2 linked regions of the Rosistilla oblonga genome follow. The protein of the gene in region 1 binds, or shares a complex with, the protein of each later gene. Links are inferred from orthologs where the notes say so. Each region holds a gene or a part of one and is shown in the gene's direction. Other genes may lie near its edges.

Evidence for each region.
Region 2: the proteins of fliG (region 1) and fliM are in contact, whole or in part, in a crystal structure (PDB 4QRM), measured with the Thermotoga maritima proteins. The link is inferred for Rosistilla oblonga from one-to-one orthologs. Residues at the interface, in WP_004082903.1 of Thermotoga maritima: Phe122, Ser125, Glu126, His127, Pro128, Gln129, Thr130, Val133, Glu157, Arg161, Leu164, Leu165, Arg167, Ser169, Glu171, Val172, Glu175, Ile176, Asn179, Lys182; in WP_004081085.1 of Thermotoga maritima: Tyr124, Leu127, Asp128, Ile130, Met131, Gly132, Gly133, Pro134, Glu136, Pro139, Arg141, Thr144, Glu145, Ile146, Glu147, Ser149, Ile150, Lys153.

Annotation. Positions count from the first base shown.
Region 1 is NZ_CP036292.1:5,266,944-5,282,210, reverse strand. The notes cover bases 5,325-8,083. They hold fliG (flagellar motor switch protein FliG), read left to right. Parts: upstream 5,325-6,078; coding sequence 6,079-7,089; downstream 7,090-8,083. Other genes in these bases: CA51_RS18665 (DUF4974 domain-containing protein), read right to left, coding at 7,086-8,048; CA51_RS18675 (DMT family transporter), read right to left, coding at 5,325-5,803. In the rest of the region: CA51_RS18700 (metallophosphoesterase family protein), read right to left, coding at 1-765; CA51_RS18695 (Na/Pi symporter), read left to right, coding at 1,255-2,406; CA51_RS18690 (hypothetical protein), read left to right, coding at 2,501-2,725; CA51_RS18685 (SpoVG family protein), read right to left, coding at 2,888-3,454; ispE (4-(cytidine 5'-diphospho)-2-C-methyl-D-erythritol kinase), read right to left, coding at 3,488-4,450; more of CA51_RS18675, read right to left, coding at 4,760-5,324; CA51_RS18660 (leucine-rich repeat domain-containing protein), read left to right, coding at 8,382-9,149; CA51_RS18655 (PVC-type heme-binding CxxCH protein), read left to right, coding at 9,294-11,981; CA51_RS18650 (NAD(P)-dependent alcohol dehydrogenase), read right to left, coding at 12,095-13,081; CA51_RS18645 (class I SAM-dependent methyltransferase), read right to left, coding at 13,582-14,310; CA51_RS18640 (hypothetical protein), read right to left, coding at 14,331-15,059; CA51_RS18635 (PTS sugar transporter subunit IIA), read right to left, coding at 15,056-15,267. UniProt on the Bacillus subtilis protein: One of the proteins that forms a switch complex that is proposed to be located at the base of the basal body.
Region 2 is NZ_CP036292.1:963,211-978,622, reverse strand. Bases 8,176-11,079 are described here. They hold fliM (flagellar motor switch protein FliM), read left to right. Parts: upstream 8,176-9,041; coding sequence 9,042-10,118; downstream 10,119-11,079. Other genes in these bases: CA51_RS03380 (Ig-like domain-containing protein), read right to left, coding at 10,875-11,079; CA51_RS03385 (HU family DNA-binding protein), read right to left, coding at 10,276-10,578; CA51_RS03395 (glutamate-5-semialdehyde dehydrogenase), read left to right, coding at 8,176-8,955. In the rest of the region: xrtU (exosortase U), read left to right, coding at 1-799; CA51_RS03420 (tetratricopeptide repeat protein), read left to right, coding at 971-2,308; CA51_RS03415 (peroxiredoxin), read left to right, coding at 2,488-3,021; CA51_RS03410 (O-antigen ligase family protein), read right to left, coding at 3,028-4,299; CA51_RS03405 (GumC family protein), read right to left, coding at 4,311-5,981; CA51_RS03400 (DUF1207 domain-containing protein), read left to right, coding at 6,486-7,532; more of CA51_RS03395, read left to right, coding at 7,681-8,175; more of CA51_RS03380, read right to left, coding at 11,080-15,412. UniProt on the Bacillus subtilis protein: One of the proteins that forms a switch complex that is proposed to be located at the base of the basal body.

The DNA of each region.
Region 1 (15,267 bases):
GCCCAAGTCGGCTCCGCCAAGTTCGACGTTGACGTAACGGAAGCTGTCCGATTCGATGAAGTGAACGCGGCTGCTGCCATCGGCGTCGATGTCGACCAAGTGGAACCCGTGGGCTCCGGTTTCGCTGAGGCTGCGCCCTTGTGGCGAACCACAATAGCTTGCACCGACGCCCGCGGCACCGTCCAAGGTGCGGCGTTGATGTTCGCCACCGAGTGCCCAATAATCGAAGCGGCCTTCCGCCAATGCGGTTGCGTCGCTGGTGCCGTAGCCCAACGCGATCGTGAACTCTTCGACGGGATCGTGCCGGAAACTAGGGACGTGCAGACCGCTGCGCCCATCGTTGCTGCGACCGACGACAACGGCGATCGTATCGCCGGCGCGACGGACGTAGGCTTGTTCGGATCGGTCTCTTGGGAAGACAGTCACGTTGGGAGGCAACGCGAGTCCATCGCCTAGCTTAGCGAGATCGTCGACTTGCCCTGTCGTCCAAAAGACCTGAATGTTCTGTTGATGCAGCTGTTCAAACTGTTCGACCAGCATCGCCATCCCACGTGGCCCGGCGGTGATCGGATGGAACAGATCGCCCGAGAGCAACACAAAGTCGACGTTTTCGAGAACCGCGGTTTCGAAGACCGTCGCTGCCGCCTTCCATGCCGCTCCCGCCATCGCTTCGCGCAAGTGCTGCGGGACTTCGTCTAGGTCGCCCAAAGGACGTTCCAGATGAAAGTCGCTGGCATGTATAAATCGAAAGGATTCGCCAGTCATCGTTCCCTCCTGGCCCGATCGGTTTTCAAATCTACCACGTCTGCCACAGCCGTGCGGCGCGCTCTGTCGGTATTATCAGTCGCAGAGTTTAACGAAAATATGGAATCTTTACCAATATCTGTTTTGGGACATAACGGAAATCGAGGGAAGAAAATTCCTGCTCGAAATGCTAGCTTATGCGGCGGTATCTCTGCTGGAGGGGGGATGCAAACTCTTCCCGACCGCGAGAACTGGATAAGTTTTTGGCGAATAAATGGCAAAACGGATCGGTCTGTGAGAGGCGTTTCTCGGGCGGCTGATTCTTGCGAAACCTTGCGAATCGTTGATGCGGTTCTTTCCGTGCGGACACGCTCAGGTGGTTAGGTACCCCGTCTTGGGTAATTGCTGGCTTTCGGAAAAGAACTAAACTCGGCCACCCAGCGGGAGGTTGAAGGCTCTCCGCCTCGCACCCCTGGTATCGCTATACCTCTTATATAGATGCGGGATCGCATGGACATTGCAGTACCGGAAGAAGCTGCCGAAGCGGCGTCGAATCAAAGCGTTTGGCGTCAGTGGCTGATGGTCGTTTGCCTTGTCTATCTATTGATCTGCGCTGTCGGCTTGATCGGCTCGGGGTTTAAGACCGCGACGGGCAGCCAGGCGAAGCAGATGTTCGAATTCGCCACGAACCCATTTGCGGGCTTGGTGGTCGGTACGGTCGCCACGGCGTTGATCCAATCCTCCTCGACGGTGACCTCGATCATCGTTGGTCTGGTTGCCGGAGGCCTGCCCGTATCGGTCGCTGTGCCGATGGTGATGGGAGCGAACATCGGAACATCGATCACCAACACGATCGTGTCGCTTGGGCATGTCCGCGAGAAGAAGGAGTTTGCCCGCGCCTTTTCAGCGGCGACGGTGCACGATTTTTTCAATCTATTGGCCGTGGTGATCTTCCTGCCGCTCGAGATGGCGACGGGGTTCCTGGAGAAAATCGGCAGCGGGCTGGCTGGCATCTTCGTCGTTGGCGACGCCTCGATGGGAGGCTTGAACTTCGTCAAAGCTGCGACCACGCCGGTCGTTGTGTTCTTTAAAGATGGCGTCGCTGGGATGGGGACGACGGCGGGCGGGATCGTCTTGATCCTATGTGGGATCGTGCTGATCTTTCTCTCGATTCACTTTGTCGGCACGCTTTTGAAGACGTTGATGGTTGGCAAGGCCAAGGAACTGTTGCATTCGGCGATCGGCAAGGGCCCGGTTTCGGGAATCTGTTCGGGGACGCTGGTGACCGTTCTGGTGCAGTCCTCCTCGACGACGACTTCGCTGATGGTGCCGCTGGCAGGATCGGGCGCCTTTGGGCTGAAGCAGATCTATCCGTTTACGCTGGGGGCCAACATTGGAACGTGCATCACTGCGCTGTTAGCCGCTACGGCGGTCGATGGGAACTCTGCGGCGGCGCTGCAGATCGCCTTCATTCACTTAACCTACAACGTCCTCGGGGTGTTGTTCATCTTTGGGGTGCCGATGCTGCGGTATCTACCGGTCAAGGCGGCGGAGTGGCTGGGCGAAACGGCGTCGGAGAACAAACTGGTCGCGTTGGCTTACATCTTAAGCGTCTTCTTTGTCATCCCAGGAATGTTCTTGGGCGTCACCAGCATGCTGTAGCCTTTTGCAATGGTCGGGAGCGGCCTGTTCTATCCGCGGTCGCCGGGGGCGCGGCGAACGATTTACCAACCCACATTTAGGAAGGGATTTATAAATGTCGGACCTGCCTCGGATGTCGATCAAGAGTCTCCGCGAACTGATTGCGAAAACCGAATTAACGCTCGATGAATTGAAAACCGAGCTGCACCATCGCGAGGAAGCTGCCCAGGACTCGGAGATCGATCATCTGGAAGACCACATGAAACATGCGGAGATTTCGCTGCAGTCGATTCGCGACTTCTTCGTGATCTTGATCAATGAGTGCCGCTCGCGACACTAGCGGTTTGTCAAACTTCGATCTTAGGACTGTTGGTGGTGGACGAGGTTACGAGTCCCAATAATCTTTGGCGCGAAAGGACTCGTGACCTCGTCCACCACGCTAAAGTCAAAAGTGGATGAAGCACTAGTGGTTGAGCGTTCCTGTGGTGTAGGGCGCCGTGCTTTAGAAAACGCCGGCGCCGAAGCTGTCGTCGTTGTCGTTCCCGCCTCGCTGCGAGCTGGCTTCCCCGCTGGGACGTTGATGGAAATGCGGCGCCGGAGGCGGAAGCTTGGCGGGCAATTCAGAGGCTTGCGGTGCGGCGGCCGCGGCGACATCTTCGCTGTCAAAATCGTCGTCGTAACGTGAACGGTAACCGGGCTGTTGCGCGCGTTGCAGTTCCAGTTCGAACTCTTCGATCACGTGTCGTTGGATCTGTTCGCGACATTCCGAATTGATCGGATGAGCGACGTCGGCGTACAGTTTCTGAGGCCCGTCGTTGTCGCCATTGCCACCACGCTGTTTGGTTCCGCATTGATTGCAGAACGGGGCGCGCAGATAATTCTTGTGGCCACATCGGTTGCAGTGACCTGTCAGTTTACGGCTGGGCATCGCGACAAATGGCCCGTTGGTGCCGTCGATGATTTTCAAGTCGCGGATGACGAAACAGGAATCAAAGGTGATCGAGCAAAACGCTCGCAATCGATCCTCTGAGTTTTCCATCAGCTTGACGCGTACTTCGGTGATATCCACTGTCCGACCCTCCCTAACCGAGTGCTGTTAAAATTATCCCATATCCCGCGTGGGGCTGGCAATGCAAACCGAATGCGCTGCAAATGCGCTGCCGATGCCGGCGGCTTGTAGATTGTGAGCGATTCTCGATGCGACCGCTGCGTTGGGGCAGACGCCAAAACATGCTGATCCGCTGCCGGTCACCTGATATCCCAATACGGGCGTTCGAGCGATCGCCGAAAGAACGCGGTCGATCCACTCGCTGGTCGCGCGAGCGGGCTCCGACAACCGATTCAATAACTGGGATGCGATCTGAGTGCCGCGGCCCCCGACAAGTGCGGCGAGCATCGCTGCGGCGGAGCTGGGCCGCGAGGGGACTTGGCAGCGGCGATAGACCTCCGCCGTCGAAACGCTTTCCGGCGGATGGACGACGACAAAGTGCAGCTTGCCGCCGATCGAAACCGGATCGATCCGTTCGCCACGTCCTGTCGCGATCGCCGCAGACATCGATCCCTGCGGCGAACCAAAGAAGAACGGAATGTCGCTCCCCAGTTCTCCCGCAAGCTGCAATAGGCGTTGGTCATGCTGGTCGATCTGGCACAACTTAGCGGCGGCTCGCAACGCGCCGGCTGCATCGCTGCTGGCACCGCCCATCCCCGCTCCCGCCGGGATCGTCTTGGCGATCGACGCGCGAAAACCGTCGGCGATGGAAAACCGCTGGCGGAATTGTTCCAGAGCTCGGGTCACGAGATTGTCTTGCGAGCGAGGTAGCGTGGCGACAGCCTGGGAACCTCGATAGCGCTCGACAACGGCGGCTTGATGTGGCAGCCAACCGCATTCGACGCGCACATCGTCGGAATCGGATAACGCTACGCGGATGCGATCGAAGCGATTGATCGCAACCATCACCGTTTCGAGTTCATGGAAACCGTCGGCGCGGCGATCCAGCAGCTCGAGAAACAGGTTCAGCTTGGCGGGGGTATTGATCTCAACCGCTTGGGGTTGGTTCGCATGCATGTCAAGTTGCTACCTAGCGTCAATGATGTTCATGCCACCGACATAACGATGGGGCTGCGGACAAGGTGTTCAGTTGCAAGCCCGAGATCTGTTACCAACGCGCGACCGATATAAGGAGAATACAAGCTGGAGTTATCCGCGCGTTGCCAGCAAACCTAAGAACGGATTGTACGCCGATCCAAGGGGGGGTCAAGAAAACAAATGGCAGCTTAAAGTGAGTTAATCGCACTTTATTGAGGGATGGTGCTGCCTAGTGCCCCTAAATTACCAGGGTTGTCGCGAGGGCATCCGGCTCGTGGCCAGCGACGATCAGCGTGAGCCGGCCCGGCGTTGGGGCCACAGCGCCAACGCGTTGGCGGCTAGGACCAGGGCCCCCCCGATTACCAGGGGCGTGCTGAACGTCTCGTTAGCGTAGGCGACGGTGCAGCAGAGGCTGAGCGCTGCGGGAAGCGTCATCGCCCACAACGAGGCGAAGACCGGCTCAAGGGTGTAGATCACGGCGGCCTGCCCCGCCGAGATCATCGGTTGGTACTTGTTCATCCAAGCGAAAGCGATCAGCGACGGGATCGAGCAGAGCAGGATCAGCATTAAATAGAAGGAGGGTTTGACGGCCAGCGACGTCCAACCGCCGACGGCTGATTCGGGAACATGGAATTGCAGCCACGCGAATGTGCAAAAGGCGAGCAGTGCCGTGGTGGCGAACATGCTGGGGGTAAAGGCGATCGAGTGGTAGCGTTTGCCCAGTTGATCCAACAGCAGGATCTGGCCGCTGAAAAAGAAGACTGAAAGCAGAGTCAGCCAGTCGCCGGTGGTCCAAGTCTGCCGCATGTCGGCAGCGAAACCGATTCGCCCATCGCGCAATTGGATCACTTCCGCCAGGACGGCGACCCCGAACAGAGCCAACATCGCTCCGGCGATCACTGTCGGCCGCGGCATCCGCCGCTGGGCGATCGCCGAAATGATCGGGGTCACCACGACCACCAGGCTGGTCAGGAAACCGCTGCGCGAGGCGGGGATCGTCCCGAGTCCGATGACTTGCAAGATCAGCCCCATCACAAACATCGCCCCGATCGCGGCGCCGGCCAGGACATGCGGCATCTGCACCTGGCGAAGCGTGCGGTGGAAGAAGAGCAAATAGAGAAGCATCGCGGCGGTAAACCGGATCCCGATCATCCAGGCGGCCGCAGAGGATCGCAGCATCGGCGACGCGGTCAGATGTGTTACCGAGAAGTGCTCATCGACCTGCATGTTCAAGCACTTCATCATCGGAAACGAAAGCCCCCACATGCTGTTGACCAGCACCAGTGCGACGATGGCACGTCGACGATCGCTCGGTTGGACGGGGGCTAGCATCGCGGGGACCCAAGAGGCCGGTAGGCAGGGGATGGCAAAAGTTCCGATCTTAACGATTGCCGAATTGTTTCCCAGCCGACTTGCCTGCAGAACCGACAGGTTCCTCACCTTGCGAGCCTCTCTGATTTGTTCCGACAAAACAATCCGATAATAGAGCGTACGGTAGCTGCACGAAATTTGAGGCGCAGCGGAGAGGTCGGTCGACCAGGCTCATCGCCGTCCAGACGCATCGGTTCACCGCCCGTGGGCAACGGATTGTTTCGAAGGGGAAGACGTTGGAAAAATCAAAGTTCGAAACCAGTTTGCGACGCTGTGCTGTGTTGTTGATGAGCCTGTCGACCAAGGCGGCTACGATCGTGATGTCGCGGTTGACGACCGCGCAGGTCGAAGCGATCAGCCTGGAGATCGCGCGGATGGAATCGGTCGGCGGGACCGAGCAAGAGGAGGTGATGCATGCCTTTATGGGAACCAAGACCAGCGCGCTGAACGTCAGCTGCGGCGGCTTGAATCTCGCCAAGGAACTGATTCGCCAATCGATGGGGACCGACGCCGATCCGGTAATCCAACGGATCGAACAATCGATCGAACAGAAACCGTTCGCCTTTGTCCGCCGGATCGAGCCGCGAAATCTGATCCAGTTTGTTCAAGACGAACATCCGCAGACGATCGCGCTGATCCTGAGCCATCTGCCCGAAGGCTATTGCGCCGAAGTCTTGTCGGGGTTGGATCCCGAGAAGCAGTTGGAGGTGATCCAACGGATCGCTGTTGTTGGAAGCGCCGACACGTTGGCGATGGCCGATCTGGAACGCGGCTTGGAGATGCGGTTGGCTAGTTTGGTCAACGGAACCAACCTGCATGTCGGCGGCGTCGAACATGTGGCGGGAATCTTGAACGTCTCCGAACGCTCGGTCGAACGGACGATCATGGAAGCTCTGGCCGAAGAGGAACCCGAACTTGTCGACGAGATCCGGCACCTGATGTTCGTCTTCGAAGACATCGCCAAGATGGGCGACAAGGACATCCAGTCGCTGTTGAAGAATGTCGAAGCGAGCAAGTGGGCCTGTGCGTTGAAGGGTTGCAGCGAGCCGTTGGTCAACAAGGTGATGAAGAACATGAGTTCTCGCGCGGCCGACAACCTTCGCGAAGAGATGGGCTTTCTCGGCGCGGTTCGTTTGTCCGATGTCGAAGCGGCTCAGCAGGGGATCGTCGACATGGTCCGCACGCTCGAAGACGCCGGCGAGATCGCGCGTCCCACCGGCGAAGAGGAAGAGGAGTTCGTCAGTTAGGGTGTCAGTCCAGGAGATTTCATCTCCATCGCGATCACTTTTTCCTTAGCGCCAGCGGCGATCATGTCCAACAGTTGCTGCAGCTTTCGGTGAGTGAAATGCGTTGTTGTGACCACTAACCCACTCGACGAACCGCTTTCGGTTTCAATCCCCCGAATCACGCTGGGGCCGCCGAGTTCTTCCCATGTGTCGGGGGTGACGGTCGCGGTAATCAGATCGATCGCATTGCGATCCGCTTGCAGGCCGGTCTCCCCCGACCAATAGATCCGCGTAATCAACTGCGATTCGGCGGCCTCCACGCTGGTGATGACAAGATGCTCGTTTGCAATCGTATGCGTCAGGTCGAGCTCGCTCAAAATGATCGAGAGGGCCGCTTCTAAGCTGGCCCGCTTGATCGCCGTGGTTACCGGAATGTCGGTTGTTAATCCCAGATCGTCCAATCCTCGACGATCGATTCGAATCGGGATCCCTGCTTTATCGGCAAGTATCTCGATTATGTTTTCAAGCGGTTCGTCGCTAAACATTGCCTCGACAGGGCGTCGCAACGCTTCTTCGATCGCCTCACTCGAAAAGCGGTCCACGTCGCTTGCCGAGTTCTTTGGCTGGATCATCTTCGCCGATTTTTCAAGGTCACCCGGTGTTGGATCTTCTGTCGTGGATGGTCCCTGGAACAGGGGGCCTGATTCTGGGGCGGCCGTGCCGCAAACGGATTGGCGTTTAGGGTGGGAGATTCCGGTTGAGCTAGTCCCGTGATCGGCAGCGAAGCGATCAGGAAACCTGCGACAGCCAGGGGGGCGATCGTTGCTGAATTCATGGCCAAAGACTCCTGCGTGAGATGAAGAGGGGCGCGGCAGAAGAAGCTGTGACTTGTTGTGGCGTGGGAAGTCGCTTTCTGTTGCTCTCTGCTGCGCGTAGTGCTCCTTTAGGGACTTGTATTCATACCGGTTAGTCCGCCCCAATGCATGCGAAATACCGGAAAAATTGTGGAATGCAGAAACATTGGGAATCGGCTTTGCGTTACGCGTTTTGATGTCCAGGGAGATTTTCTTGGTACAGGCAATACAATCGTGATCGTTGGTACAACATTTGGTTGCACCTTCTCTTTTTGCTAAGGAATGCTATGTGTTCCATCGCATCGATCTTCGGTCGACTTAATTTAGATACTTCGAACGGGGGAAAGCTGTATCACCCCCGTTCATCCCTGTTTTTTCTGCGTCTTAAGGTTAGCTGGGCGGGCCGCGAACGGAAGATGATTCTGCGATGTCTCCGCCCCACGAATGCGAGGATTTCCAATGGTTCAAGCTTACAATCCCACTCGTTTTTCGATTCCCACCTGGCCCGCTTGGGCCCAAATGGTGGTCGCTTGTTTTGCGGGGGCGCTCGCGGGCGGTTACATATCTGCCAAAGTTGCCGTGTCGCGGAGTGATGAATCGATTCGTCAACAGATGGAGATGCGGGCGATCGATCGTTTTGTCTCTTTAGGAGGTGAAGTCCTACGCGACGGCGACAAATTGAGCCCCGTCGGGATGCCCGCTTTGCGAGGGCTGGGGTTCTACACGATTCGCTCTGCCAGCGATGTCCGTCAGGCGATTTTGTATGGCGGAACGCTGCCGGGAATTACGCAGTTACACTTTGCACCGTTTGGTGTGAACCGCGTCGGCGCCGGGGTTACCGATGGCGACGTCTTGCGTTTTGCCAACCGGAACTTCAAAAATGTCGAATACCTCGACCTCTCCAACTGCCGCATCCAGGACGCTTCGGTGATCCAACCGATGGTCGACCTGAAGCGGCTGCGTCTGGGGAACAACCCACTGACAAAAAACGGTGTCGAGTCGTTGAACTTGTTGGATTCGGTTGTTGAGTTGTGGATCGGTTGGCCCGACCGAACGATCAGCCCCGACAGCATGTACCGCAGCGCCGAGCTGCGAAAAACGCTCGTCAAAGCGTTGACCGAGATGGACAAGCTGCAGAAGGTGCATCTGTATGATGACATACAACTGACGCAGTCCGAAAAGGCTCAGTTAGGGGAATTGGAGTTGGTCAAAGCCTATATGAATTAGTAGACAAGTGGCGGGCAGATCGTAGACGTCGCCGACAAGTTTGTGGATAATAAGCCGCTCGCAAATGTGTGGATTCTGCCGGAATCCTCACCGCTGTGAGCTTTCCCCCACCTGTCTGTACTGTCGATCGAGAGGATCCCCCGCATGAGATTGTCGTTGTTAATAATCGTCTTGGTGTCCGCACTCTCCGCCTCTGCGGCGGAGGTCAAGCTGGAGAAGGGGGATCACATCTGCCTGATCGGTAACGAGTTGGGCGAGCGGATGCAGCACCATAATTATTGGGAATCGCTGCTACACCAAAGCTTTCCCGAGCACGAACTGACCGTTCGCAACCTCTGCTTCCCCGGCGATGAGCCGATGGATCGGATCCGTTCGAAGAACTTTGGCGATCCCGATTCGCATCTGACCCACAGCAAAGCGTCGGTCGTGATGATGTTCTTCGGTTTCAACGAATCGTTTGCCGGTGAAGAGGGACTGGCGGAGTTCACCGACCAGATGACTCAATTAGTGAACGAAACCAAGGCGAAGGACTATAGCGGCAACGGGGCGCCAAAGATCATCCTCGTTTCGCCGATCGCGTTCGAGAAGACCGGCGACAAGAACCTTCCCGACGGCAGCCAGCACAATCCGCGCTTGGAGATGTACACGGCGGCGCTTGCCGATGTTGCGAAGCAGACCGAGGTGGGATTTGTCGATCTGTTTCACCCGTCGCAAAAGCTGTTCGAATCGCACGACGAAAGGCTCACGCTCAACGGTTCGCATCTGAACGAAAAGGGCTACCAAGCGTTGGCTCCCGCGTTTGTCAGCGCGATGGGAGGCAGCGATGCCGCCGAGATCAAGCCCGAACTGAAGGCGGAAGTCGACGACAAGAACTTTCATTGGTGGCACCGCTATCGCGCCGTCAACGGCTTTTCGATCTACGGCGACCGCGGTTTGGCGGGCCAAGACGGCACGCGAACCTACAACAATCGCGACGTTATGGAACGCGAGCGGGCGATTCTGGATCAGATGACCGCCAACCGAGATGCTCGGATCTGGGCGATCGCTCAGGGCCGCAGCGTGCCTGCGGAAGTCGACGACAGCAACACGCTGCCGTTTATCAACGTGACGACCAATGTTGGTGGCGCCGACGATGTAAACAAGAAGCGGGGCAAGTTGGGATCGTTGGATTACCACACCGCCGCCGAACAGCAGAAGATGTTCGAATTGGCTGATGGGCTGCAGATCGAACTGTTCGCGTCCGAAGAACAGTTCCCCGAACTTGCTAATCCCGTCTCATTGCAGTTCGACAACAAGGGGCGATTGTGGGTCTCGACGATGGCTTCGTATCCGCACTGGCAACCCAAGAGCAAACTGGACGACAAGCTGCTGATCTTGGAAGACGTCGATAACGATGGCAAGGCGGACGAGTGCAAGGTCTTTGCCGGCGGCTTGCACCAACCGACCGGGTTCGAGTTGGGCAAGGGAGGCGCTTTCATCGCCCAACAGCCCGACATTCTGTTTGCTCAAGATCTCGATGGCGATGACGCCGCTGACACCGTGATCCGCAAGCTGGCTGGCTTCTGCTCCGCCGACTCGCACCACGGTATCTCCGCATTTGAATGGGGCCCCGGCGGGAACCTCTACTTCGAAGAGGGGACCTTTAAGTACTCGCAGGTCGAGAGTCCCTACGGCCTAAATCGCTTGCACGAAGCGGGCATCTGGCAGTATCACCCCGTGACCGAACGGTTTGGCGTGCACGTCAGCGTTGCCTTCTCGAACCCTTGGGGACACGTCTTCGATCGCTGGGGCCAGAACTTCATCGGCGATGCATCCCCCGGCTTCAGCTACTGGGCTGCACCGATTTCGGGCAAGATCCAATATCCGATGAAACACCCCGGCGGATCGCAGCATCGCCGCGTGGCGAATCTGGAAACCAGTGGCGGAACCGCCGGTGGCGATCCCAAGTTCGCGCTGCCGACGCTGTATCCAAAGCGAACGCGTCCGTTGGGCGGATGCGCGATGATCTCCAGCCGTCACTTCCCCGATGAATGGCAAGGGAACTTTCTGGTTACCAACTGCATCGGCGACCGGGCGGTTTTGAATCACAAGATCACCGAAGACGGTTCGGGCTTCGTTGGCGTGGAAGTCGAAAAAATCGTCGAAGGTAAAGACGGCAACTTCCGCCCCGTCGACTTGCAGATCGCCCCCGATGGCTCGCTTTACGTCGTCGATTGGCACAACGCGTTGATTGGACACCTGCAGCACAATCTGCGCGATCCGAGCCGCGATCACAGCCATGGCCGCATCTGGCGTATCACGCACAAGACGCGTCCGTTGGTCGAGCCTGCGAAGATCGCGGGTCAGCCGATTCCGGCGCTGTTGGATCTGCTGAAGCTGCCCGAAGATCGAACTCGCTACCGCGTGCGACGCGAGCTGGCCGAGCGCGATCCCGCGGAAGTTGTTGCGGCGGTGAACCAATGGACCGAAAACTTGGATCCATCGGATGCCGATTATGAGCACCATCTGACCGAAGCGTTGTGGGTTTGCCAAACGCATCACGCGATCCAGACCGAACTGTTGGACCAAGTCTTGAACGCCAAGGATCACCGGGCGCGAGCCGCGGCGACACGCGTCGTTTCGTTCTGGGCCGACGATCTGGACAGCCCGATCGAATTGTTGACCCCACGGATCAACGACGAACATCCACGCGTCCGCTTGGAAGCGGTCCGAGCGCTCAGCTTCCTCAGCGGCGATGAAGCTGCCGAACTGGCGTTGGAAGTACTGAACCACGACGTCGACGATGCGTTGCAGTACACGTTGGAAGAAACGCTGCGTCAGTTGGAACAATAACCGACGCAGTGGGAAAGGCGGCTGGAGTCGAGGCTTCAGCCGACTTGCTTTCGTTTAATAACGCGATCGGCTGGAGTTAAGGCTTCAGCCGATTTTTCGTTGAATCGGGGGACTCAATCGGCTAAAGACTCGACTCCAACATCAAACGTCAGCATGACGTTGCCGCACTTTTCGCCGGTCAGGACGTAACCGAAGGCGTCGCGGATTTCTTCCAGCGGATATTGGCGGTCGATCAGTGGGGCAAACTTTCCCTCGGTCAGCAATGCGCCCATCTGCTGCATGCTGGCAGCGATGTTGGTTGGCAATGGGAAGCGAACGACTTTGCCTCTCAGGCACGGAGTCACCAGAGCGAGCAGCGGGTTCTGGCAGCCCCAGCCGAGTTCCGAAGAGATGTAGACGCCGCGGGGCAGCAGTAGGTGTCGGCAGCGACCGAAGCTACTCTTGCCAACCGCATCGAGGACCGCGTGAAATCGGGTGCTGGTTTGACGGAAGTCTTCGCGCTCATAATCGATGATCTCGTCGGGATTGAGCGTCTCGACTCGCGGGATATTGGCGGTGCCGCAGACCGCGGTGACGATCACGCCTTTGTTCTTTAGCAGCTGGACGACCGCCGATCCGATCGCGCCGGAGGCTCCGTTGACCAGCACGCGGTCCCCTTGGTGCACCTGCAAGCGTTTGACGAAGTTGGCTGCGTAGTGAGCCGCTTCGAGACTCGCCGCCGCATCGACGAACGAAACTCCCGCTGGCATCTTCGCGACGTTCTCGCGTCGGCCGGCGACCAGATACTCCGCGTGCGAACTAAGTCCTTCGTCGTGAAAACCCCAGACGCGGTCGCCGATCTCAAATTCATCGACCTCCGCTCCGACGGCAACGACTTCGCCGGCAAAGTCGGTCCCGGTTGTCGCTCGCTTTGGATGGATCCATCCGGTCATCGGTCGCATGATAAACGGCTTTGCCATCAAGACGGCGCAATCGGTGCGATTAACCGTTGTCGCGTGGACGCGAACCAGCACTTGATCGGGCCCGCACTCGGGGCGATCGATCGCACAAATCTCCAAGACCTCCGGCGGTCCATAACGGTGGCGTACTGCCGCTCTCATCGGTTCTGGCATGGTTCTCGATCGACGTTATGGTCTCAAAATTGCGACTCAATTGACGGCCGCATTATGGCGATGGAGCCTCCATACTTCCACCGGCCTGTGTCGGCCTCCGGCCTTTTGGTGATGACGCTGCATTCGGCCCGGAGGCGTACGCTTCCGGCAGGTTGTATGCCGGCCTCCGACCTGAAAAAAAACGTAGGTAGGCGTGAGGGGAATCTTGATCCCAATGCCGTCCTGAGCCCAGCCGATTCAGTCACGCAGTGCGGTCGATGTCAGACGCTGGTGGGCTGCCAAGACGCAAATCGCCCCAGGCCGAAGGCCGACACACGAATTGCCGGCGGTGTAAACCGCCGGGGCCAGTAAGGCGCACTGGAACCCAGGCCGAAGGCCGACACACGAACTGCCGGCGGTGTAAGCCGCCGGGGCCAGTAAGGCACCCTGGAACCCAGGCCGGAGGTCGACACATGGATGAATTGCTGTGTCAGCCGCGTTTCCATCCGCTACCGCGTGCAGCGATAGACAAACGCAGGAGGCAGGTTGCGCCAGACCGTGGGGCTGTATTCGACTGTCGAGAAATAATCGCCCAGGCGGCGTTTGAAGCGTTGGCCGGCGGGCAACAGCAGACCTTGCCAGTAGGCGAACGTAGCGAATTGGCCACCCGGTCGCAGCACCTGCATCATCGCGTCGATGCATTCCCGCTGCAGCGTATCGGGGAACGAAGCCCAAGGCAGTCCGCAGACGATCGCATCGACTTGTTCGATGCCGCGAGCTTGGCACAGCGCGACGACGTTGGCCACGCTCTCTTCGACAACGTCCACGTCGGGCAACTTCTGCTGGACGATCGCGACCAATTCGGGATCGCGTTCGATCGCGAAGAACTTGGCGTCGGGATGCAGTTTCTGGACGACATGTTTCGTGAAGACGCCGGTTCCCGGTCCGTATTCGACGACGCCGCGAGCCGATTCCCAATCGAACCAGCCGACCATGGTTTGGGCGAGTTGTTCGGAACTGGGGGCGATCGCGCCAACCGCTCCCGGCTGACGCAGGAACGATTTTACGAATTGCAGCGAATTGTTTCCCAACAGATCGGTCCGTTGCTTGAAGAATGGAGGTGAGTCGTCGAGCGGCCGCGCTTCGCAGCTGCTGCCGAAATGATAACTCCCCATCGCCTCCTCGGCGACCGCACTGGACTCCCCACTCTCGTTGTCCGTGACTACCGAAGCCGTCACCCTTCGCGACCTCAATGTGTTTACGCCGTTGCGGTGCGGCGATTCAAGCTATCGAGGATGCTGTCGAGATCCAATGGCTTGCTGTGCAGCGATTCAAAGCCGGCCGCTTGTAGCGCATGCCACGTCTCGACGCGCGGGCTGCTGACCAGCCAGTGATGTCGAGCGGTTCCAGCGTGAGCGGCAACGGCGGCGGCTTGAGCTTGCCAGTCGTCGAGCGTCGCGATCACCGAATCGTCCCACAACAGATCGCTGTACGGACCTGCGACCGCTAATTGCTGCGGTGCGACGGCGACGCAGGGGATGTTGGCGTGACGCAGCGAATCGACAACTCCCGACCCAATCCAACGGCTGCGGCTGACGATCCCGATGCAACCCGATGTTGCCGGTGCTGATGTAGATGCTTGGGGATTCAGGCCGCTCCACGCGACCAATTGGAAACTCCAGCGGTGCCAGTAGATGCGTTGGCAATGGGGCCAGGGAGTTCCGGTCCGTTGCTCCCCTTCGCACAAACTGCCCAGAAGCGTGGCGTAGCTGGCCAGCGGGTATTGTTGTTGCAGGGCGTTAAACGCCGCGGCGGGAGGCGGTTGTCGGTCGGGTCGCGCGATCACGATCCGCGGTGTCGATCGCGCAACAGGTTGTTCTACCGCAGCATCGATCGAATCGCGATGTTGACATTGGCCCGACTGGCTGGCCCAGGTCCACGCATCTCGGAATTCGGGATGTTGGTTGTCGCCGATCCACAGCATCATACTTCGTCGATCCGTTCTTCGACGTCGAGGATCGCTTGCCGCGCCGAAGCAGCATCGGGAGCTTCTCGCAATTGCCCGAGGAAGATCTCGTCGGTGATCATCCGACTGATCCGAGACAGGATTCGCAGGTGGACGCGATCGTCGTAGGAGGCCAGCAGGAAGAAGACGTCGGTCAGTTGGCCGGTATCGGAGAAGGGAAGCGGTTGCG
Region 2 (15,412 bases), 4.3 Mb from region 1 along the record:
TATCGTCGATCTCGACGCAACAAAACGTCAAGCTAATGGGTTGCAACTCAATGCGCCACCCCTGAACAATGAACGATCCCATCCGACACCCGACAGTGCTCCTCTTCTAGTCGGCGAACACCGATTCGCCGCGATCGCCTCTCCACTGTTCATCGCGTTGTTACTGGGACAGTTCTATTCGCTTGTTGCCGGGGCAGGATATGCGGAACGCCAATCGTTGCCGCAGTCCAACGTCACCTTTGTCGCTACCGATCTGCCTCTCGCAATCGATGGTTGGAAACAATCAGGCTTTGAGGTACAGAAACGCGACGCCCTAAATTTCTTTGGGGAGCATAGTGCGATCTGGACCTACCGGCGGAACAATTACGAAGTCTTTGTATCGATCGATTACCCGTTCCGGCATTGGCACGAATTGATCATCTGCTACGAAAACCAAGGCAAAGAGCTCACATCTCGGAAGGTGTTGCCGAGCGACAATGAACTTCCTCCCATCGTGTACGCGGAACTAGCCAGCCGCTCGGGGCACACCAGCCTATTAGCTTTCTGCTTGTTCCGACGTTCAGGCGCCGCGTTGCAACCGCCCCCCGACACAAAGGGAGTTGCTGCCAACCTCCACGGCCGATTCAGTCGCATCCTCGATGCGGGAGAGAATTCTCACGAGCCAACATATCAAGTGCAAGTGCTGGCGCCGATTCTCAATGAGTCGGACCGCCTCTCGGATCAAGCGATTATCGATCTACACCAACAGGTGACTCGAACGCTTCGATCTTTAGTCGCCGCCAAAACGGGAGACCGCTGAGCGATGGAACCCGTTCGCAAAAACCGACAGCAGAAACGTCGCAACGCCTTCAACTTCGGAGCCTGGATTGCGTCGCGGCAATGGTCCAAACTGCTCCCCGCTGCACCAGCAGTGATCACAGCGTTGGCGATCGGAGGCGCATGCGTATGGACTCGCTCCAGGAGCCAATTCTTGCAACCGCGATATTTGAAGGCTTTGAGCACGGCTGTCGAGTCGGATCAAACCGAGGTTGCCGAGCGATACGCCAGTAAACTCGTGGCACTGGGGGCGGAAAACCGCCCCGAGGTCCAATGGATCCAGACAGTAATCGACTTGCGGGTGGGGCGGTTACAAAATGCTCAAGAGAAGCTGATCAAGCTGGCGCCCGCCGACGCTATCGGATATCCGTATGCTCACCTCTTTGTCGCCAAACAGATCGTCCAACGAAACAATATCGATCCGCAGACAGCAGCAAAGCTGAAGCATCACCTGATCGCCGCCTCTTCGATTTCCGCGGAGCGGCAGTGGACGGCGAGCACGCTGTCGAAGATCTATGTGGCGGAAAACGATCTAAAGTCGGCGACTCGGGAACTCGAAAAGGTTGTTCAAAGCAAGCCGGAAGTCTGGCTCTTGATCGCGAAGTTAAAGAAGCAACAAGGAGATGAGAAGGGCGAGCAGCAAGCCTTTGCAGCGGCTGCCACTCACTTTTCCGACCAGCTTAAAAACGATCCAAACGACAATAAGAACCGCTTGGCACTCGCGCAAGCAACCTTCCAAACCGAAGGCTTTCGAGCAACGGAAACCATCTTATTGGAAGGCCTGAAACGGAGTCCCGATGCCGCGGAATTCCGCTCGGCACTGGCATCTCTGTATGTGCAACATGCCGACGATCTTCGTGCCAAGAGCTCGTCGCAGAATCTAGAACTCAGCGGCGTGCTGGAATTGATCGAGCGAGCAATCCAACTGGTCCCCAATCACCCAATCGCTCTGCAACGGCTGATGCGATTCCTGGACGAAAGTGGAATCGCAGAAGACAAGGCGAGCCAAGTTTTGGGAAATCTACTCGCCAGCGGACAAGCCAACGCGTCGGTCCATCTATTAGTTGCGACGCGAGCGATGTTGACCGGCGACGATGCCACGGCGAAGGTTCATATGGATCTTGGCTATCAAAAGAATCCCAATCTGCCGGTCTTGCTGAACAACATGGCATGGCTGGTCGCTCGACAAGATCCTCCGCAATTAGACGCTGCGAAAAGCTATGCCGATCGAGCTCTGAATCTGGTTGGCAACAAAGGGGAAATCGCAAACCGATTCCGCGACACACGCGGCCACATCTTGGTGAAAATGGAACGTTGGGAAGAGGCGATCGCCGATCTGGAAACCGCCGTTCCCCAGCTCAACGATCGGGCGAAAGCAGATACGTTGCGAGCGCTCGCAAAAGCCTATCGCGCACTCGACCAAAACGAGATCGCCGCGGCTTACGAAAAACAGGCGTCGACGATTGGCCTCGACTCGCCCGCAATCGACTGACCACCAAGAACGGTTTAGGCGCCGAAGACTGCTGTGCTAGCGGCGGCGGCGTTCGGCAGCGACTCAAGCGAAAGCGAGCACTTCATAGCCCGGGCCGAATCGCGTTGATAGAATGGGGACGCTGGAGAACGCGCCCGAGTGTGGCGCGACAGCTTCATCTTCAAGAAGGTATCGAACGCATGAAAAAAGTATACGTATTGGGAGCGATGCTGTTGGCGTCGCTGCTGCTGATGTCCGGCACGGCGCGAGCTGAAGTCAAAGTTGGCGACGACGTCCCCGAATTCAAACTGGTCGGCAGCGACGGCAAGACTTACACCAGCGAGCAGTTTAAAGGGAAGCAGGCGATTGTGATCGCGTGGTTCCCCAAAGCCTTCACCGGTGGCTGCACCAAGGAGTGCAAGTCGATGCGAGAAGCTGGCGAAACCTTGAAGCAATTCGAAGTCGCCTACTTCACCGCCAGCTGTGACGACGTCAAGAAGAACATGGACTTTGCCGCCAGCTTGGACCTGGATTATCCAATCTTAAGCGATCCTGACAAATCGTTTGCCAAGGCGTTGGGCTGCTTGAGCCCGCGAGGCGTTTCGAGTCGTTGGACCTACTACATCGGCAAAGATGGAAAGATTCTACACATTGACAAGAGTGTCAAAACAGCTTCGCATGGCGCCGACATCGCGGCCCAAATGGAAAAGCTAGGGATTGCGAAAAAGAACTGATCGCAATCACAAGGTCTCGGGCTGTGGCGGATCAAACTTCATATCGAGTTGCCGCCACAGCAGTGCCGAAAACCAGATCAAGACCGCAGCCGACGGAACTGCGGCGAACAACAATCCGTCGATCAAGCCGCCCGCCAAGATAACAGCCACCAAGCCGTCGACTTCGTAACGCGGATCGTGATAGATCGCATAGACGAAGTAGAGGACCATCGACAACAGCGTCATGCCTCCGATCACTCCCGTGTTCAAGCACATGTTGAGCACGATGTTGTGACAATGGTAGCTGTACTTTTCCATCACGAACCGGGCGGTCATATAGCCGTAACCGTGCAGCGGCTGTTCGCCGATCCGCTGAATTGCATACGCCCAAATATCGGTTCGCCCGGTTGCGGTTGTCAGTTCATCGGCGGTCCCCGATTTGGACAACTTCTCTAAAGCGTCGCCGACCAGCCAATCAAATCCGCCGGTTCCTGCAACGACAAAGATCGGCGGGATCGCGAGGATCGCCAACAGCAGCGTTGCAATCACCGTCTGCTGCGTGAACAGTTCCTTGCGATAGACAACCAGCAGCCCGACAAGCGTGATCCCCATCGATGTGCGGCTGAAACAGACAACTAGCGTCACCAAGCTCAACAGCATCGCAGGAACCACGATGAGGTAGCTCAGCCGTCGACCATACCCGAGCACTGCAAACAGAACCGTTGTAAACGCACTGTACAGTCCCAGTTCGTTGGGGTGACCGAGCCCGCCCATCCGCTCGAGGACTTCGGTTTGTGTGATCTGCTCTTTGAAGATTCCGATTTCGGGAAAGACAAGATACGCGATCCACGAACCGACAATGAAGGTCATCAAACCGGCGGCGACGATCATCAAATAGCGATAGCCACCCAGGATCTGCATCGCGGCAGGAATCAACATCGCGACCGCCCCGAGCGAAACGTAGGCCGCCAGCGAATAGGTACGGTCGACCGAAAACGGCAGCGTCACACCGATCCAAGCGATCAACAGCGTGATCAGAAAACCGGGGAAGGTCAAAAAGGCTCGGTAGGATTTGGAGACCAGCAAGATCCCCGTACCGCCACAAACTGCACAGATCAGCAAGCGGAGATAGATCTGCCAGTGAACACTGAACTCCTCCCCGGTATCGCCGCGAAAATCGGCGGCGTTGAGGAACACAACAGCAAAGACCAGCGACGCCACAAACGATGTGACCAGCCGGCTGGAACCGCTCGTCGCGACAGGGCGTTCATCAACCCGAGAGTATGCAACAGTTGCCATCGAGCGGTTTATCAATCGTTGTGAGGATGGTCGTCGTGATTCTGCTCACCGTCGGAATGGTGATTGTCACCAACTTCCGACTCGGCCGCCTCGATAACGCGATTCTCGCCCGGCTCCGATGCCACGCGATCGGTAGCTCGGGATTCGATTTGAGCCAACCGTTGATCGAGCTTGGCATAGTCATCATCGACGCCGCGAAAGCGATCGCTGGCGACAGCCACAAAGACGCCACACAACATCGACATCAAGAACCCCAACGCGCCCAACAGACTTCGTTTGGGACTCACATGTTTCATCACAAACGATGGTTTTTGAACGATCGAAACATTCGAGATCGCCTCTTGATCCAACGCGTTGTTGATTCGCGATTCCTCTAACTTCTGAGCGTAGATGCGGTGATTGTTATCGGCGATACGGATCCTGCGGCGGAGTTCCGACGAGGTGAGTTCAAACGAGTTCACCTTCTGTAGTTCTTCGTTCAACTCCTGCTCGACCATTCGCAACGCATCGACTTTGGCTTCGAGCCCAGCGATCCGCGACTTTTCGGTCAGCAGCGATTTATGGACGTCCTGACGAACGGGATTGACCGACATCACATTGTGCTCCCGCTCCTTCTCCTGCGAGGCGAGAATCGTCTTGGAATCGTTTAGCTGTTGCCGCAGGGTGACAAGTTTCGGATGGACCGATTTATATTTCGAGGCAAGATCCTTTTCGCGGATCTCCAATTCGTACAACCGATCGCGCATCTTATCGTTCGCTTCGTTCGCGATCCCGCGAGTCGTCTCGGTTGCCATCTCCTCGGGCAAGCGTTCCATGTCGGCCATCAAATCCAACAGACTCGCCCTTGCTGAAAACAGTTCGGCGCTGGCGTTGATAATCTCTTTTTGAACGCTCGTCACCTGCTCCTGCAACGATTGCTGCTTGCCTTCGATCGTGATCACGACCATATCGTTTTTGGCCTCGCGCATGGCGTCTTCGTAATCGCTAACCATCCGCTCGTGCTCGGCAAAATTCTCCTCGAAGAACTTGTACGAACCGGGAGACTTGTAGGCATCCAGATGCATCCGGTTATGACTTTCCAGGAACTTAGTCGTTAGGTCTTGCGCCAACTGGGGCGTGCGAGCGCGACACACGACGGTGATCGTCGTCGACTTCTTCGGAGAGTTGATCTTTGTGTTTTTGATCACGTAGCGAACAGCCGATTCAAATCGCTCCTGCTGCTCGATTTGTTCCGGCGTCATCTCTCCCATCTCGCCCGTCTCGGCGACTGCAACGGGCATTTCGGGCATCATCGCGGAGACCCGATCGACCATCTGTTCGATCCAGGAGTGCTTTTCCAGGATCCGATCGGCTCCGACCGCGTTGACCACATCCTCCGCCAACTGGCGACTCTGCAACATATCGGTGATCGAATTGATCTCCGATTCTCGCGACTCTTGAATTGAGATCGTTTGACCGGTGGTGGCGGTCGTGTCCATCGTCACGCTACCGCGCCCCAACCGAACGAACATCTTCGCTTCGGATTCATACTTTTTGGGAAACAGCACAATGGCCACTAACGACAGAGCTAGCACCAACAGAAAGGTGAACGCAGCGCGCCAGCGATATTCGAGGACCGCGGCAAAGATATCAAATAGTGTTAGTGGACTATCAGCAGCCGTATTTCGGCGTCTTCGTGCCATCGGAAAGCGTCCTAGCCCCACCCGGATGGGTAGGTTGCAAAGAGTTGACTCGGAGAATCAAAAGCAATTTGATCGATTGTTCACAATAAACACGCGAATGCTTCGTGCTTCGCTAACCGCCAAAGATCGACCCAACTTCCTAATGGTGGGTTCCAGTTTGATAGATCAATCCGATTAATTCAACGGTTGAATTTTGCTTGCCCCCCTAAAACGTTGGGCATTTCTGCTGTGGCGGCGAATCGATGCCAATTTCAACCACCCCCAGCGTGGTGGCGCAACGGCGTTCAGCAAGCAAGTTGAGAGACGATTTCCGAAGCTGTCGCTAGCGTGCGACTCATCTGGCCCCGAAACGTCAAAATCTCTAAATATGGAATTTTGAGTGGAGAAACGCCCGATCTGTGCCGACGGCGGCTCGAGATCCTAGGCGGGCACCGATCCTGAAGAGGGTTCTCTTTCAGTGACTGGCAGTTCGGAAAATCATCGATTTATGGAAGCACCGGCAGCATGAACGTAGATCGACATCGTTGCGCGATTGCGTTGTGGATGGCCGTGCTCTGCTGCGACGCGGCGATCGCTCAGCGAGTCGCTTCGCTAACGCCCACGACAAGCCAGTCGCTCCCCACGCCCGGTGCGATCACCGCGGCGCTAAACGACTCGCCAACGCTGTCGTTCGATCCCTACCAAACCTCTCCGCCCCAGACGCAGGTCGCGGGACTCCCGCCGCTGCCATTGGCCCCGCTGCCGTTTGCTCCCCAGACGCTGCAACCGCTGGGAATGTCGCCCCAATCCACAGTCTGGCAGTGGCAACTGTTGCCGAAGGATTCGATCTATCCCGTCTATTTGGCCGACGAAAAGGCGTCGCGTCTGGCAGGCCGGTTCACGCGTCCCGAGGGTGACAACCTGCTGCTCGATGGAACGTTGGGCGGCCGGTTTGGCCTGTTTCGATTTGGCGATCGTTCCAACGGTCCGTTTCGTCACGGGATGCAATTGGATATCGAAGGTTCGGCGCAGGTGCGGTTGGACATGGAGGAGGAGGCTGACGTCCGTTCGGTCGACTTCCGCGCCGGCGTGCCGCTGTCCTTTGGATTTGGACGCTGGCAAACTCGCGTTGGATATTACCACTTGAGCTCGCACACAGGCGATGAGTTCCTACTGAAAAACCCCGACCACGATCGTTTGAACTTTTCCCGCGACGTGCTGTTCGCCGGAGCTGCTTTTTGGATCACCGAGCGGCTGCGGACCTATGGCGAAGTCGGCTGGGCGTTTTATTCGGACGTCAGCGAGCAGTGGGAGTTCATGTTTGGCATCGAATTCATGCCAACAGCCCCCACCGGTTGGCGAGGAGCTCCGTTCGCCGCCGCTCACGCCCATCTCCGAGAAGAACTCGACTACGGCGGCAGCCTGACGCTACAGGCGGGTTGGGCGTGGCGAGGCCGCGACGGGGCGTTGCTGCGGCTGGGCGTCGATTTTTACGAAGGCAAGAGCCAGCAATGGTCATTCTACGATAGCTACGAACCCCTGATCGGATTTGGATTGTGGTACGACTATTGATCCCACGTTCCGATCGCGTTGACCAATCCCAAGGACTGACAGATACTGACGTCAGGTGATTCGATGCGGCACCGCCTGCCGCGGACCTGATCCGATCCCGACACGAACACTTCGAACCGCCTTTGATTGCTGGAGCATCCCGCGTCTGATGACCACTGCCGAAACACCTTCCCTGAAATCTTATTGCCTGGATGTTGCCGAGCGCGCCCATCGTGCGTCGCGCCAGCTGTCGACGTTGAGCACCGAAGTTAAAAACCGCTGGTTGCTGCAATCTGCCGACGCGCTGCTTCAACACGAAGCGGAGATCCAAAAAACAAACACTCTCGATTTGCAAGCTGCAGCGGGGTTTGGCTTGACCGACGCGGAAGTCGATCGGCTGCGGCTGACCAGCGACCGGATCGCGGCGATCGCCAAGGGGCTCCGCGAAATCGCTGCCTTGCCCGATCCGATCGGCCAGGTGATCGAAGGCTTTCGCCGTCCCAATGGCCTTCAAATTATCAAGCGCCGGGTACCGCTGGGCGTCGTCTTTTTCATCTACGAAAGTCGTCCCAACGTGACCGCCGACGCGGCTGCGATCTGCGTCAAAAGCGGCAATGCGGTGATCTTGCGAGGCGGCAAAGAGGCGGCGCATTCGAGCGCGGCGATCGTGGAGATCCTCAACAAAACCGCGGCCGAAGTCGGTCTGCCAGCCGACGCGGTGCAGTTGGTCAGCACCGCCGATCGCGACGCGGTCGGCCACTTCCTCGGGATGCACGAACTGATCGACGTCACGATCCCGCGCGGCGGCGAGAGCTTGATTCGCCGCGTTGCTAGCGAAGCGACGATGCCCGTGATCAAACACTACGACGGCAACTGTCACGTTTACGTCGACCGCGATGCGAACCTCGATCAGGCGGTCGAGATCGCTGTCAATTCGAAATGCCACCGCATGGGCGTCTGTAACGCCTGTGAATCGCTGCTGGTCCACCGCGACGTCGCAGATGCCTTCCTGCCGCAGATCGCTGCAGCGTTGGCTCAGCACGACGTGGAGATCGTTGGCGACCCGCAGACCTGCCAGCGAGTCCCCGCAGCGTCGGCAGCGACCGAAGCCGACTGGAGCACCGAATACCTGGGCCCCAAGATCAGCGTCCGCGTAGTCGACGACCTGGAATCGGCGATCGAACACATCAACCGCTACGGTTCGCATCACACCGACGCGATCGTAACGAAGGACCTCGCCGCGTCGGAGCGGTTTACCGATGCGATCGACAGCGCCGCGGTAATGGTCAACGCGAGCACTCGATTCAACGATGGCGGCGAATTTGGACTCGGCGCCGAGATCGGCATCTCGACCGATAAATTTCATGCCCGTGGGCCGTGCGGGTTGACCGAGTTGACCAGCTACAAATATGTGGTCAACGGCCAGGGACAGGTCCGCAGCTGAGCCATCGCTCGCGAGGGAAGCGAGCGGCAGCAGCGTGAACCAACCGGAGCACCAGCGGAAGACTTTATCAGCCAAGGAAGGCGACTATGTCCGACGAAATACTCAGCCAGAATCAAGTCGAAGACCTGATCCGCGCGATGGAATCCGAAGGGGCCAGCCAGCCCGCTCCGAAGCCGGCGGCAAGTTCCACAGCCAACGCGATCCCGCGTTCGGCGGCGTCGGCATCGCGGGTCAACGATCCGCGCTTGCGACCGATGAACTACGACTTCAAACGCCCCGAACGCGTCGGTAAGGAGCTGATGGGGGCGATGCGGTCGTTGCACGAAGGACTCGGGCGAGCCTTCAACGCGAAGCTCTCAGGGCTGTTGCGTAGCATCACCGAAGTCAAGCTGGTCAGCGCCGACCAACTGACGTACAGCGAATTCGTCTACAGCCTCGATACCCCGACCTGCTTCTGCGTGCTCGACGTTAAACCGCTGGAGGGCAATTGGATCCTCGACATCGCGCCGGCGCTCTCCTTTGCCGTCGTCGACCGGATGCTCGGCGGCGATCCTCAGCCGAACGAGATGCCCAATCGGGCGCTGACCGAGATCGAACATCGCTTGATGGCTCGGGTCACCCAGCTGTTTCTCGACGGCATGCAATCGACGTGGCAAAACGTCGTCGAAATGGAACCGACGCTGCGATCGATCGAAAGCAATCCGCAACTGGTTCAAATCGTGCCTCCCAACGAAGTGATCGTCTTGATCTGCTTCGAGGTCACGATGGGGAAGAACCGCGGGATGATGAATCTATGCATCCCCTACAACACGATCGAACGCTTCAGCAGCCAACTGTCGAGCAAAGGCTGGGGCGGCTACTCCAGCAATCCAGCGACGCCCGAGTCGAAGCAGGCTCTCGAGACGCAGCTCGATTCGGCCCTAGTCGAACTGACGGTAACTCTCGCGCGATCGAAGATCAAAACCGGCGACCTGTTGAACATGGACGTCGGCGACGTGATCACCACCGAACACCTGATCGACAAACCGCTGGAAGTTGCGATTCAGAGCGTCCCTAAATTCAAAGCGACGATCGGAGCGTTGAAGGGCAAAAAAGCTGTCCGGATCCGCGATCACATCGACATGCGTCCCAAGCCGCCCGCGACCGAAGCGGCGAAGTCGTAGCAATCTCGCAGCGGAAGTGCCGTGAGCTGGTGGAATCGCCGGCGGGCGTGAGAGCGTGTTCCGCGACGGCGCCGTCGGCAGGGCCCACTGTGTACGAAAAAAGCCAACACCGCGGGACGATGTTGGCTTTTTATTTCGAGCTAAGGAACGATCAAACTTAGATCATTTCCTTCAACGCCTTCAACGGGCGAATGGTGACCTTCTTGGATGCTGGCTTTGGTTGCAACCAGATCTCTTCGCCGGTCGCTGGGTTGCGGCCTTTGCGCTTTGGCTTGGCTGGGGTCTCACGAACCGTGACCTTGCAAAGACCAGGGATGGTGAACTGACCAGGGCCTTGGACAGCGGTGGCAACTTCAGCGCTCAGAGCGTCGAAAACCGCAGCGATGTCTTTCTTCGTCAACTGAGTCGACTCGGCGATTGCATTGAAGATTTCTGTCTTGGTTGGAGCTTTTCCTACCATGAATGGTCCTTTCTATCGGTAGAAGGTGTTTAAGTACGTTTCGTAGTGTTTGCTACCTTTACGGCGAATTGGCAAAGATTACGTCGGAAAGTCCTGTTTCCGCAAGTCGCCGCGTCACGGAAACCCTGCATTTTCCAGGTTTTTAGCAATTGAGACGGCCGATTAGGAGGAGATCGACGCCACTGCGAACCTCGCCCCACCCCACAGAGGGGATGTTTGCGGTAAACGGACGCAGGGCTTGGATTCTGCGGGATTTTTGCTCCCGCCGTCGGCGCGAGGCAGCAATTGCCCCTCGACTAGCTCAAATCACCCAACTGGGCAAACACGATGTCGCTGGCGACGGTCTCGTCATCCTCGTCGTCGTCTTCTCCGGGCACGTCGCCGGCAAACTGAGAATCGGCCTGCTGATCGCCCCAAACATCGGCTGAACCCAACGGCAGGACCATCGCCGAACTCGACGCCTCTCCCTCGGCAAAGACCGCCGCGGCGGTTCCGCTAGCCGACGACGAACTGCTAACGGGCGTGAATTCAGTAGCCGCTGGCGCGTTGATCCGAAGCAGCATGAAATCGCCCTCTTGGCCACGCATATCGACATCGTCCGAATCGACGTCGAGCGCCGAGGAGGCCAGACCGTTGGAGACGGTAGCCGTGACGATCACCTGAGACCCGTCGTCGCTCAACACAACCTTCGGATCGGTCAGGCCCGAAGCCAAGTTGGAGACCTGCAGGTTAATGCCGGGAGTATCACCCTCTTGGACAACCGCCAATACGACGTTCTCCCGCGATGTGCTGCCGAACCAATCGCGGAGCGCGATATAAGACGGATGCATCGCGCCGATCTCGATCGCCGGTGCGGTGTAATCGCCATCGTCCATGTCCGATTCGATCGCGAAGACTTGGTCTTGTTCGGCACCGATCAAGAACGGAATCGCCGGAACCGTCAACGTGTAGCTGCCCGGTGCTTGATCGGCAAAGGTGAACGTGCCGGCGGCATCGACCGTCACGGTTGCGTTGACAGCGTTGCCGAATTCGTCGGTGCCGCTCAGGATCACATCGAACCCAAACGTGTTCAAGAATGTGCTATCGATCGTAAAGTTGAAGTCGCGTGGCACGTAATCGAGCACGTTCACTGTTACTGTCGCTGTCGCTTGGCCGCCATTGCCGTCGGCGATCTGATAGGTGAACGTCTCGTTTCCAGTGAACGTTCCGTTGGGTGTGTAGACCAGCGACAGCTTATCGCTGCTGATCGTCACCGTGCCGGTCAGATTCGCGGTGTTGATCGATTCGATGGTCAGCGTTTCGTTGGTATCGACGCCGATCGTATCGTTGTCGAGCACCGACAGCGTCTTAGCGCCACCCGATTTCCCAACGCTAAACGAATCGTCGACCGCTACGGGAGGATCGTTGACGCCATCGACATTAAAGGTGATCGTTCCGGTCCCCGTATCGCCATCGCCACTGAGGATCGTGTAGACGACGGTCTCGGTGCCGAAGAAGTTGGCGGCGGGTTTGTACTGAACCTGGCCATCGCTGGTGATCAACGCCGTTCCGCCGTGCGAAGTCGAAACGATCGATTGCAACGAGATGCTCGCCTCATCGGGATTCGCTGCCCGATCGCCTGTCAAAACATCAAACGACGTCGCAGCAGCATCTTCGAGGACGGTAAAGGTATGCGTCCCGGTGCTCAATGCAGAGACGTTGACAGTCACCGTGGCGGTGCTGGTCAGCCCGCCGGTCGTCCGATCGCTGATCGTGTAGTTGAAGGTTTCGGTGCCAGAGAAATTAGCGGCGGGCGTGTACTGAATGTAGCTACCGCCCGAGGCGATCGTAACCGTTCCGCCGTGGCTGGTTGTGCCAACCGAAATGATTCGCAGCGTTTCGTTCTCGTCGGGCGAGATCGTATCGTTGTCCAAAACTTCCAGCACATTGCCGGTACTGCCCCGGTTGATGTCGCTGAAAGTATCGGCGACAGCGTTTGGCGGATCGTTGACAGGTTGCAAGCCGACCGAAACCGTCACGGTTTGGCTGGATCCGTTCTGATCTTCGACCGTATAGGTGAACTCGTCGGCTCCGTTGATATTGGCCCCGGGAGTGTACGACAGCGATTGTCCATTCCCGACGATCGAAACCGTACCGCCGTTGACCGGAGTGCTGGTGCTGACGATCGTCAATGTCGTTCCGGAAACCAACAACTGGTCGTTGCTCAGAACGTCCATCGCGTTGTTGGAACTATCTTCATCGAAGTTGAAGATGTCGTCGGCGGCGCTGAAGGTAGAGACGATGTTGATCGACGCGTTGCCGAAGTTGACCTTCGATGGATCGAGTTCGTCGTCGCTGCCGTGGACCAGAACCTCGGTTCCGTTTCCGTCAGCCGGATCGCCGGTGAAGACAAGCGTTCCCGCACTCAAGGCGCGGAAATGGATCGAGACCAAGCCAGCTTGCAGGCCGGGAGGACTTGTCGAGAACGCTCCCAATTCATCGATCAAACCAGGCGTCGCCGCCGAACCGCGTCGCGAGTCGCGGAAGCTGTTGGTGAACGTAAAGGGCGAATCGGCGATCTCATCGTCGGTGTCGTCGACATCGATTACTAGATTGTTCCCAACCGGTTCCGCCAAATTTTGGTCGTACAGAATGTCCAAGTAGGCTGTCGCGACACCTTTGAGCGATTCGAACAACCGTTCGTCGATCGCGGTGATGTTCAGCAGGAACTCGTCCCCCGGCTTCAACTGGGTGATCGCGTTGCCATCGAGATCGGTGAAGGACATGTCCAACGTCACCGTCGCTTCTTCGCCGACGTTCAGATTGAACTGGTTGTCGCGACTGTTTCCCGCTCGATCCGAAGTCGTTACCGTAAACGACTGATCGCCAACCTGAGCGGTTGTGGGAGTCCAGGAAACGACGCCGGTCTGCGCGTTGATCGTCATCCCCGCAGGCCCGTTGGCCAGCGAGTAGACGAGTCCGTTGCCTTCTTCAACGTGTCCAAGATCCAAGGTATAAAGCGATCCGGCGATCGCTTGTGAGGCGATCTGCGTGCTGAGTGCCGCGGGAGCCGACGAGTCGTAGACGACGGTGATCGGAGTGGTCGCCGCGCTGGTCGTCCCGCCGCTGGTCTGCCGCGCCGAGATCGAATAGGTGCCGTTGCCGTTGGCCGCCAATTCAGTCGTCGTGATCTGAGTCGTCGTGCCGGTGGCGACAGCCGATCCGATCACCGTGGTGCCCGACAACAGTTCGACGGTCGAACCGGCTGTGGTTCCGGTGATCGTGAACGTCGGATTGGTGCTGCTGGTGATTCCGTCGCTATTGCTGACGCCGGTATCGCTTGCCGCATCGAGACTAACACCCTGTAACGCCGACGCTTGCACCGTCACGCTGAGGGTCTGCAGATCGAAGGATGTCGAATCGGCAGTGGTCACGGTGCTGCTGGCCGCTTTGACACCAACCATCACGTCGAACGTACCGACAAAACCGGCGGGCGGCGTCACGGTGACTTCCCCTGTCGATTGGTTGACCGACGTAGTGTAGCCGACGGTGCCGACGTTAAACGCAGCGTAGGTGACCGCGTCCCCTTCGACATCGCTGCTGGACAATTGGATCGTGGCGGGCTGTACAGCGGTCGTGGCAACGTCGCTCAGATCACCCAGGAACGGCTTGCCGTTGGAGTTCAGTTGATTGTCGGCGGTCACGTTCACCGTGATCACTTCCGACGTTTGGTTCCCGTCGCTGTCGGTGACCGTGATCGTAACGCTCACCGGGCCGGTCCCGTTGCCGGTCGGCTTCAGCATGACAACCGAGTTTTCGTTGTCGGTGAAGATCGACGCTTCTTCGATCGTGATCTGTCCAAAAGCGTTTGCGAACGCGGTGGTCAGCCGGCCGCTGCTGTCGGTCGGCACCTCGCTGATCGCTTCGCGAACCGCTTCTCCTTCGACCAATTGACCGAAGATCGAGTGATTGAAATCGAGGTGGCGTGAGTCCCCTTCGGTGATGAAGAACTGCGAATCGTTGGTGTCGTCGGTGGTCTTGGCGTACGACAGGATGCCCGTCGCGTTGTGCTGCAGATCCTCGTGGAATTGATCGTCGAAGTCGGGCAGGTCCGAACCGCCAGAGCCCAGACCTAAGGGATCGCCAGCCTGCAGGACAAAATCGTCCAAGATGCGATGGAACGTGATCCCGTCGTAAAATCCGTCCTCGGTCAATTCGATGATCCGCGACGTCGGCCGCTCGGCCCGCTGTTCGTACAACTCGAAGACCATCTCGCCATAATCGGCGATCTTCAGCCGCCAGCTGCGATTGCCGCTGACCACCGACGCCTCCAACAGATTCGGATCCGAACTGCTGACAGTTACCGTCAACGGTTGTTCATCGGGATCGTAAGCGTCGATTGGGACATGCAGCGGAGAACCGATGCCAACGCTCTGGTTGCCGACGGGAACAAAGCTGGGAGTTTCTCCCTGAGGGATCGCGATGCCACTGCGTTGCGAGATATCGGCCAGCGACAGAACCCCTTCGACCTCGGTTCCGTCCTGGAATCGCCAAGTTGGGAAACTGGAGATCCCTTCGGCGGTGCCGGTCGCATTGAGGCTGTGATCGGGATTGGTGACTTCGACAAACGGAAGATAGTTCTGCCCGTCCTCGAACAACTCTTTCTGCTCGGTGCAGTTCGGGCACCAAGCCGCTCCGAAGAAGACGACTCCGCCATCGGAGAGGGCTTTGGCAAAGGCGACAAGATCGGGCGCCGCTTCGCCTTCGGGAGTTACTTCCCCCTCGGCAGCGGTCGTCGACATCATCGCATACTGAACCGTTTCGTCGCTGGCTGGAGCGATCGGTGGCAGCAGAT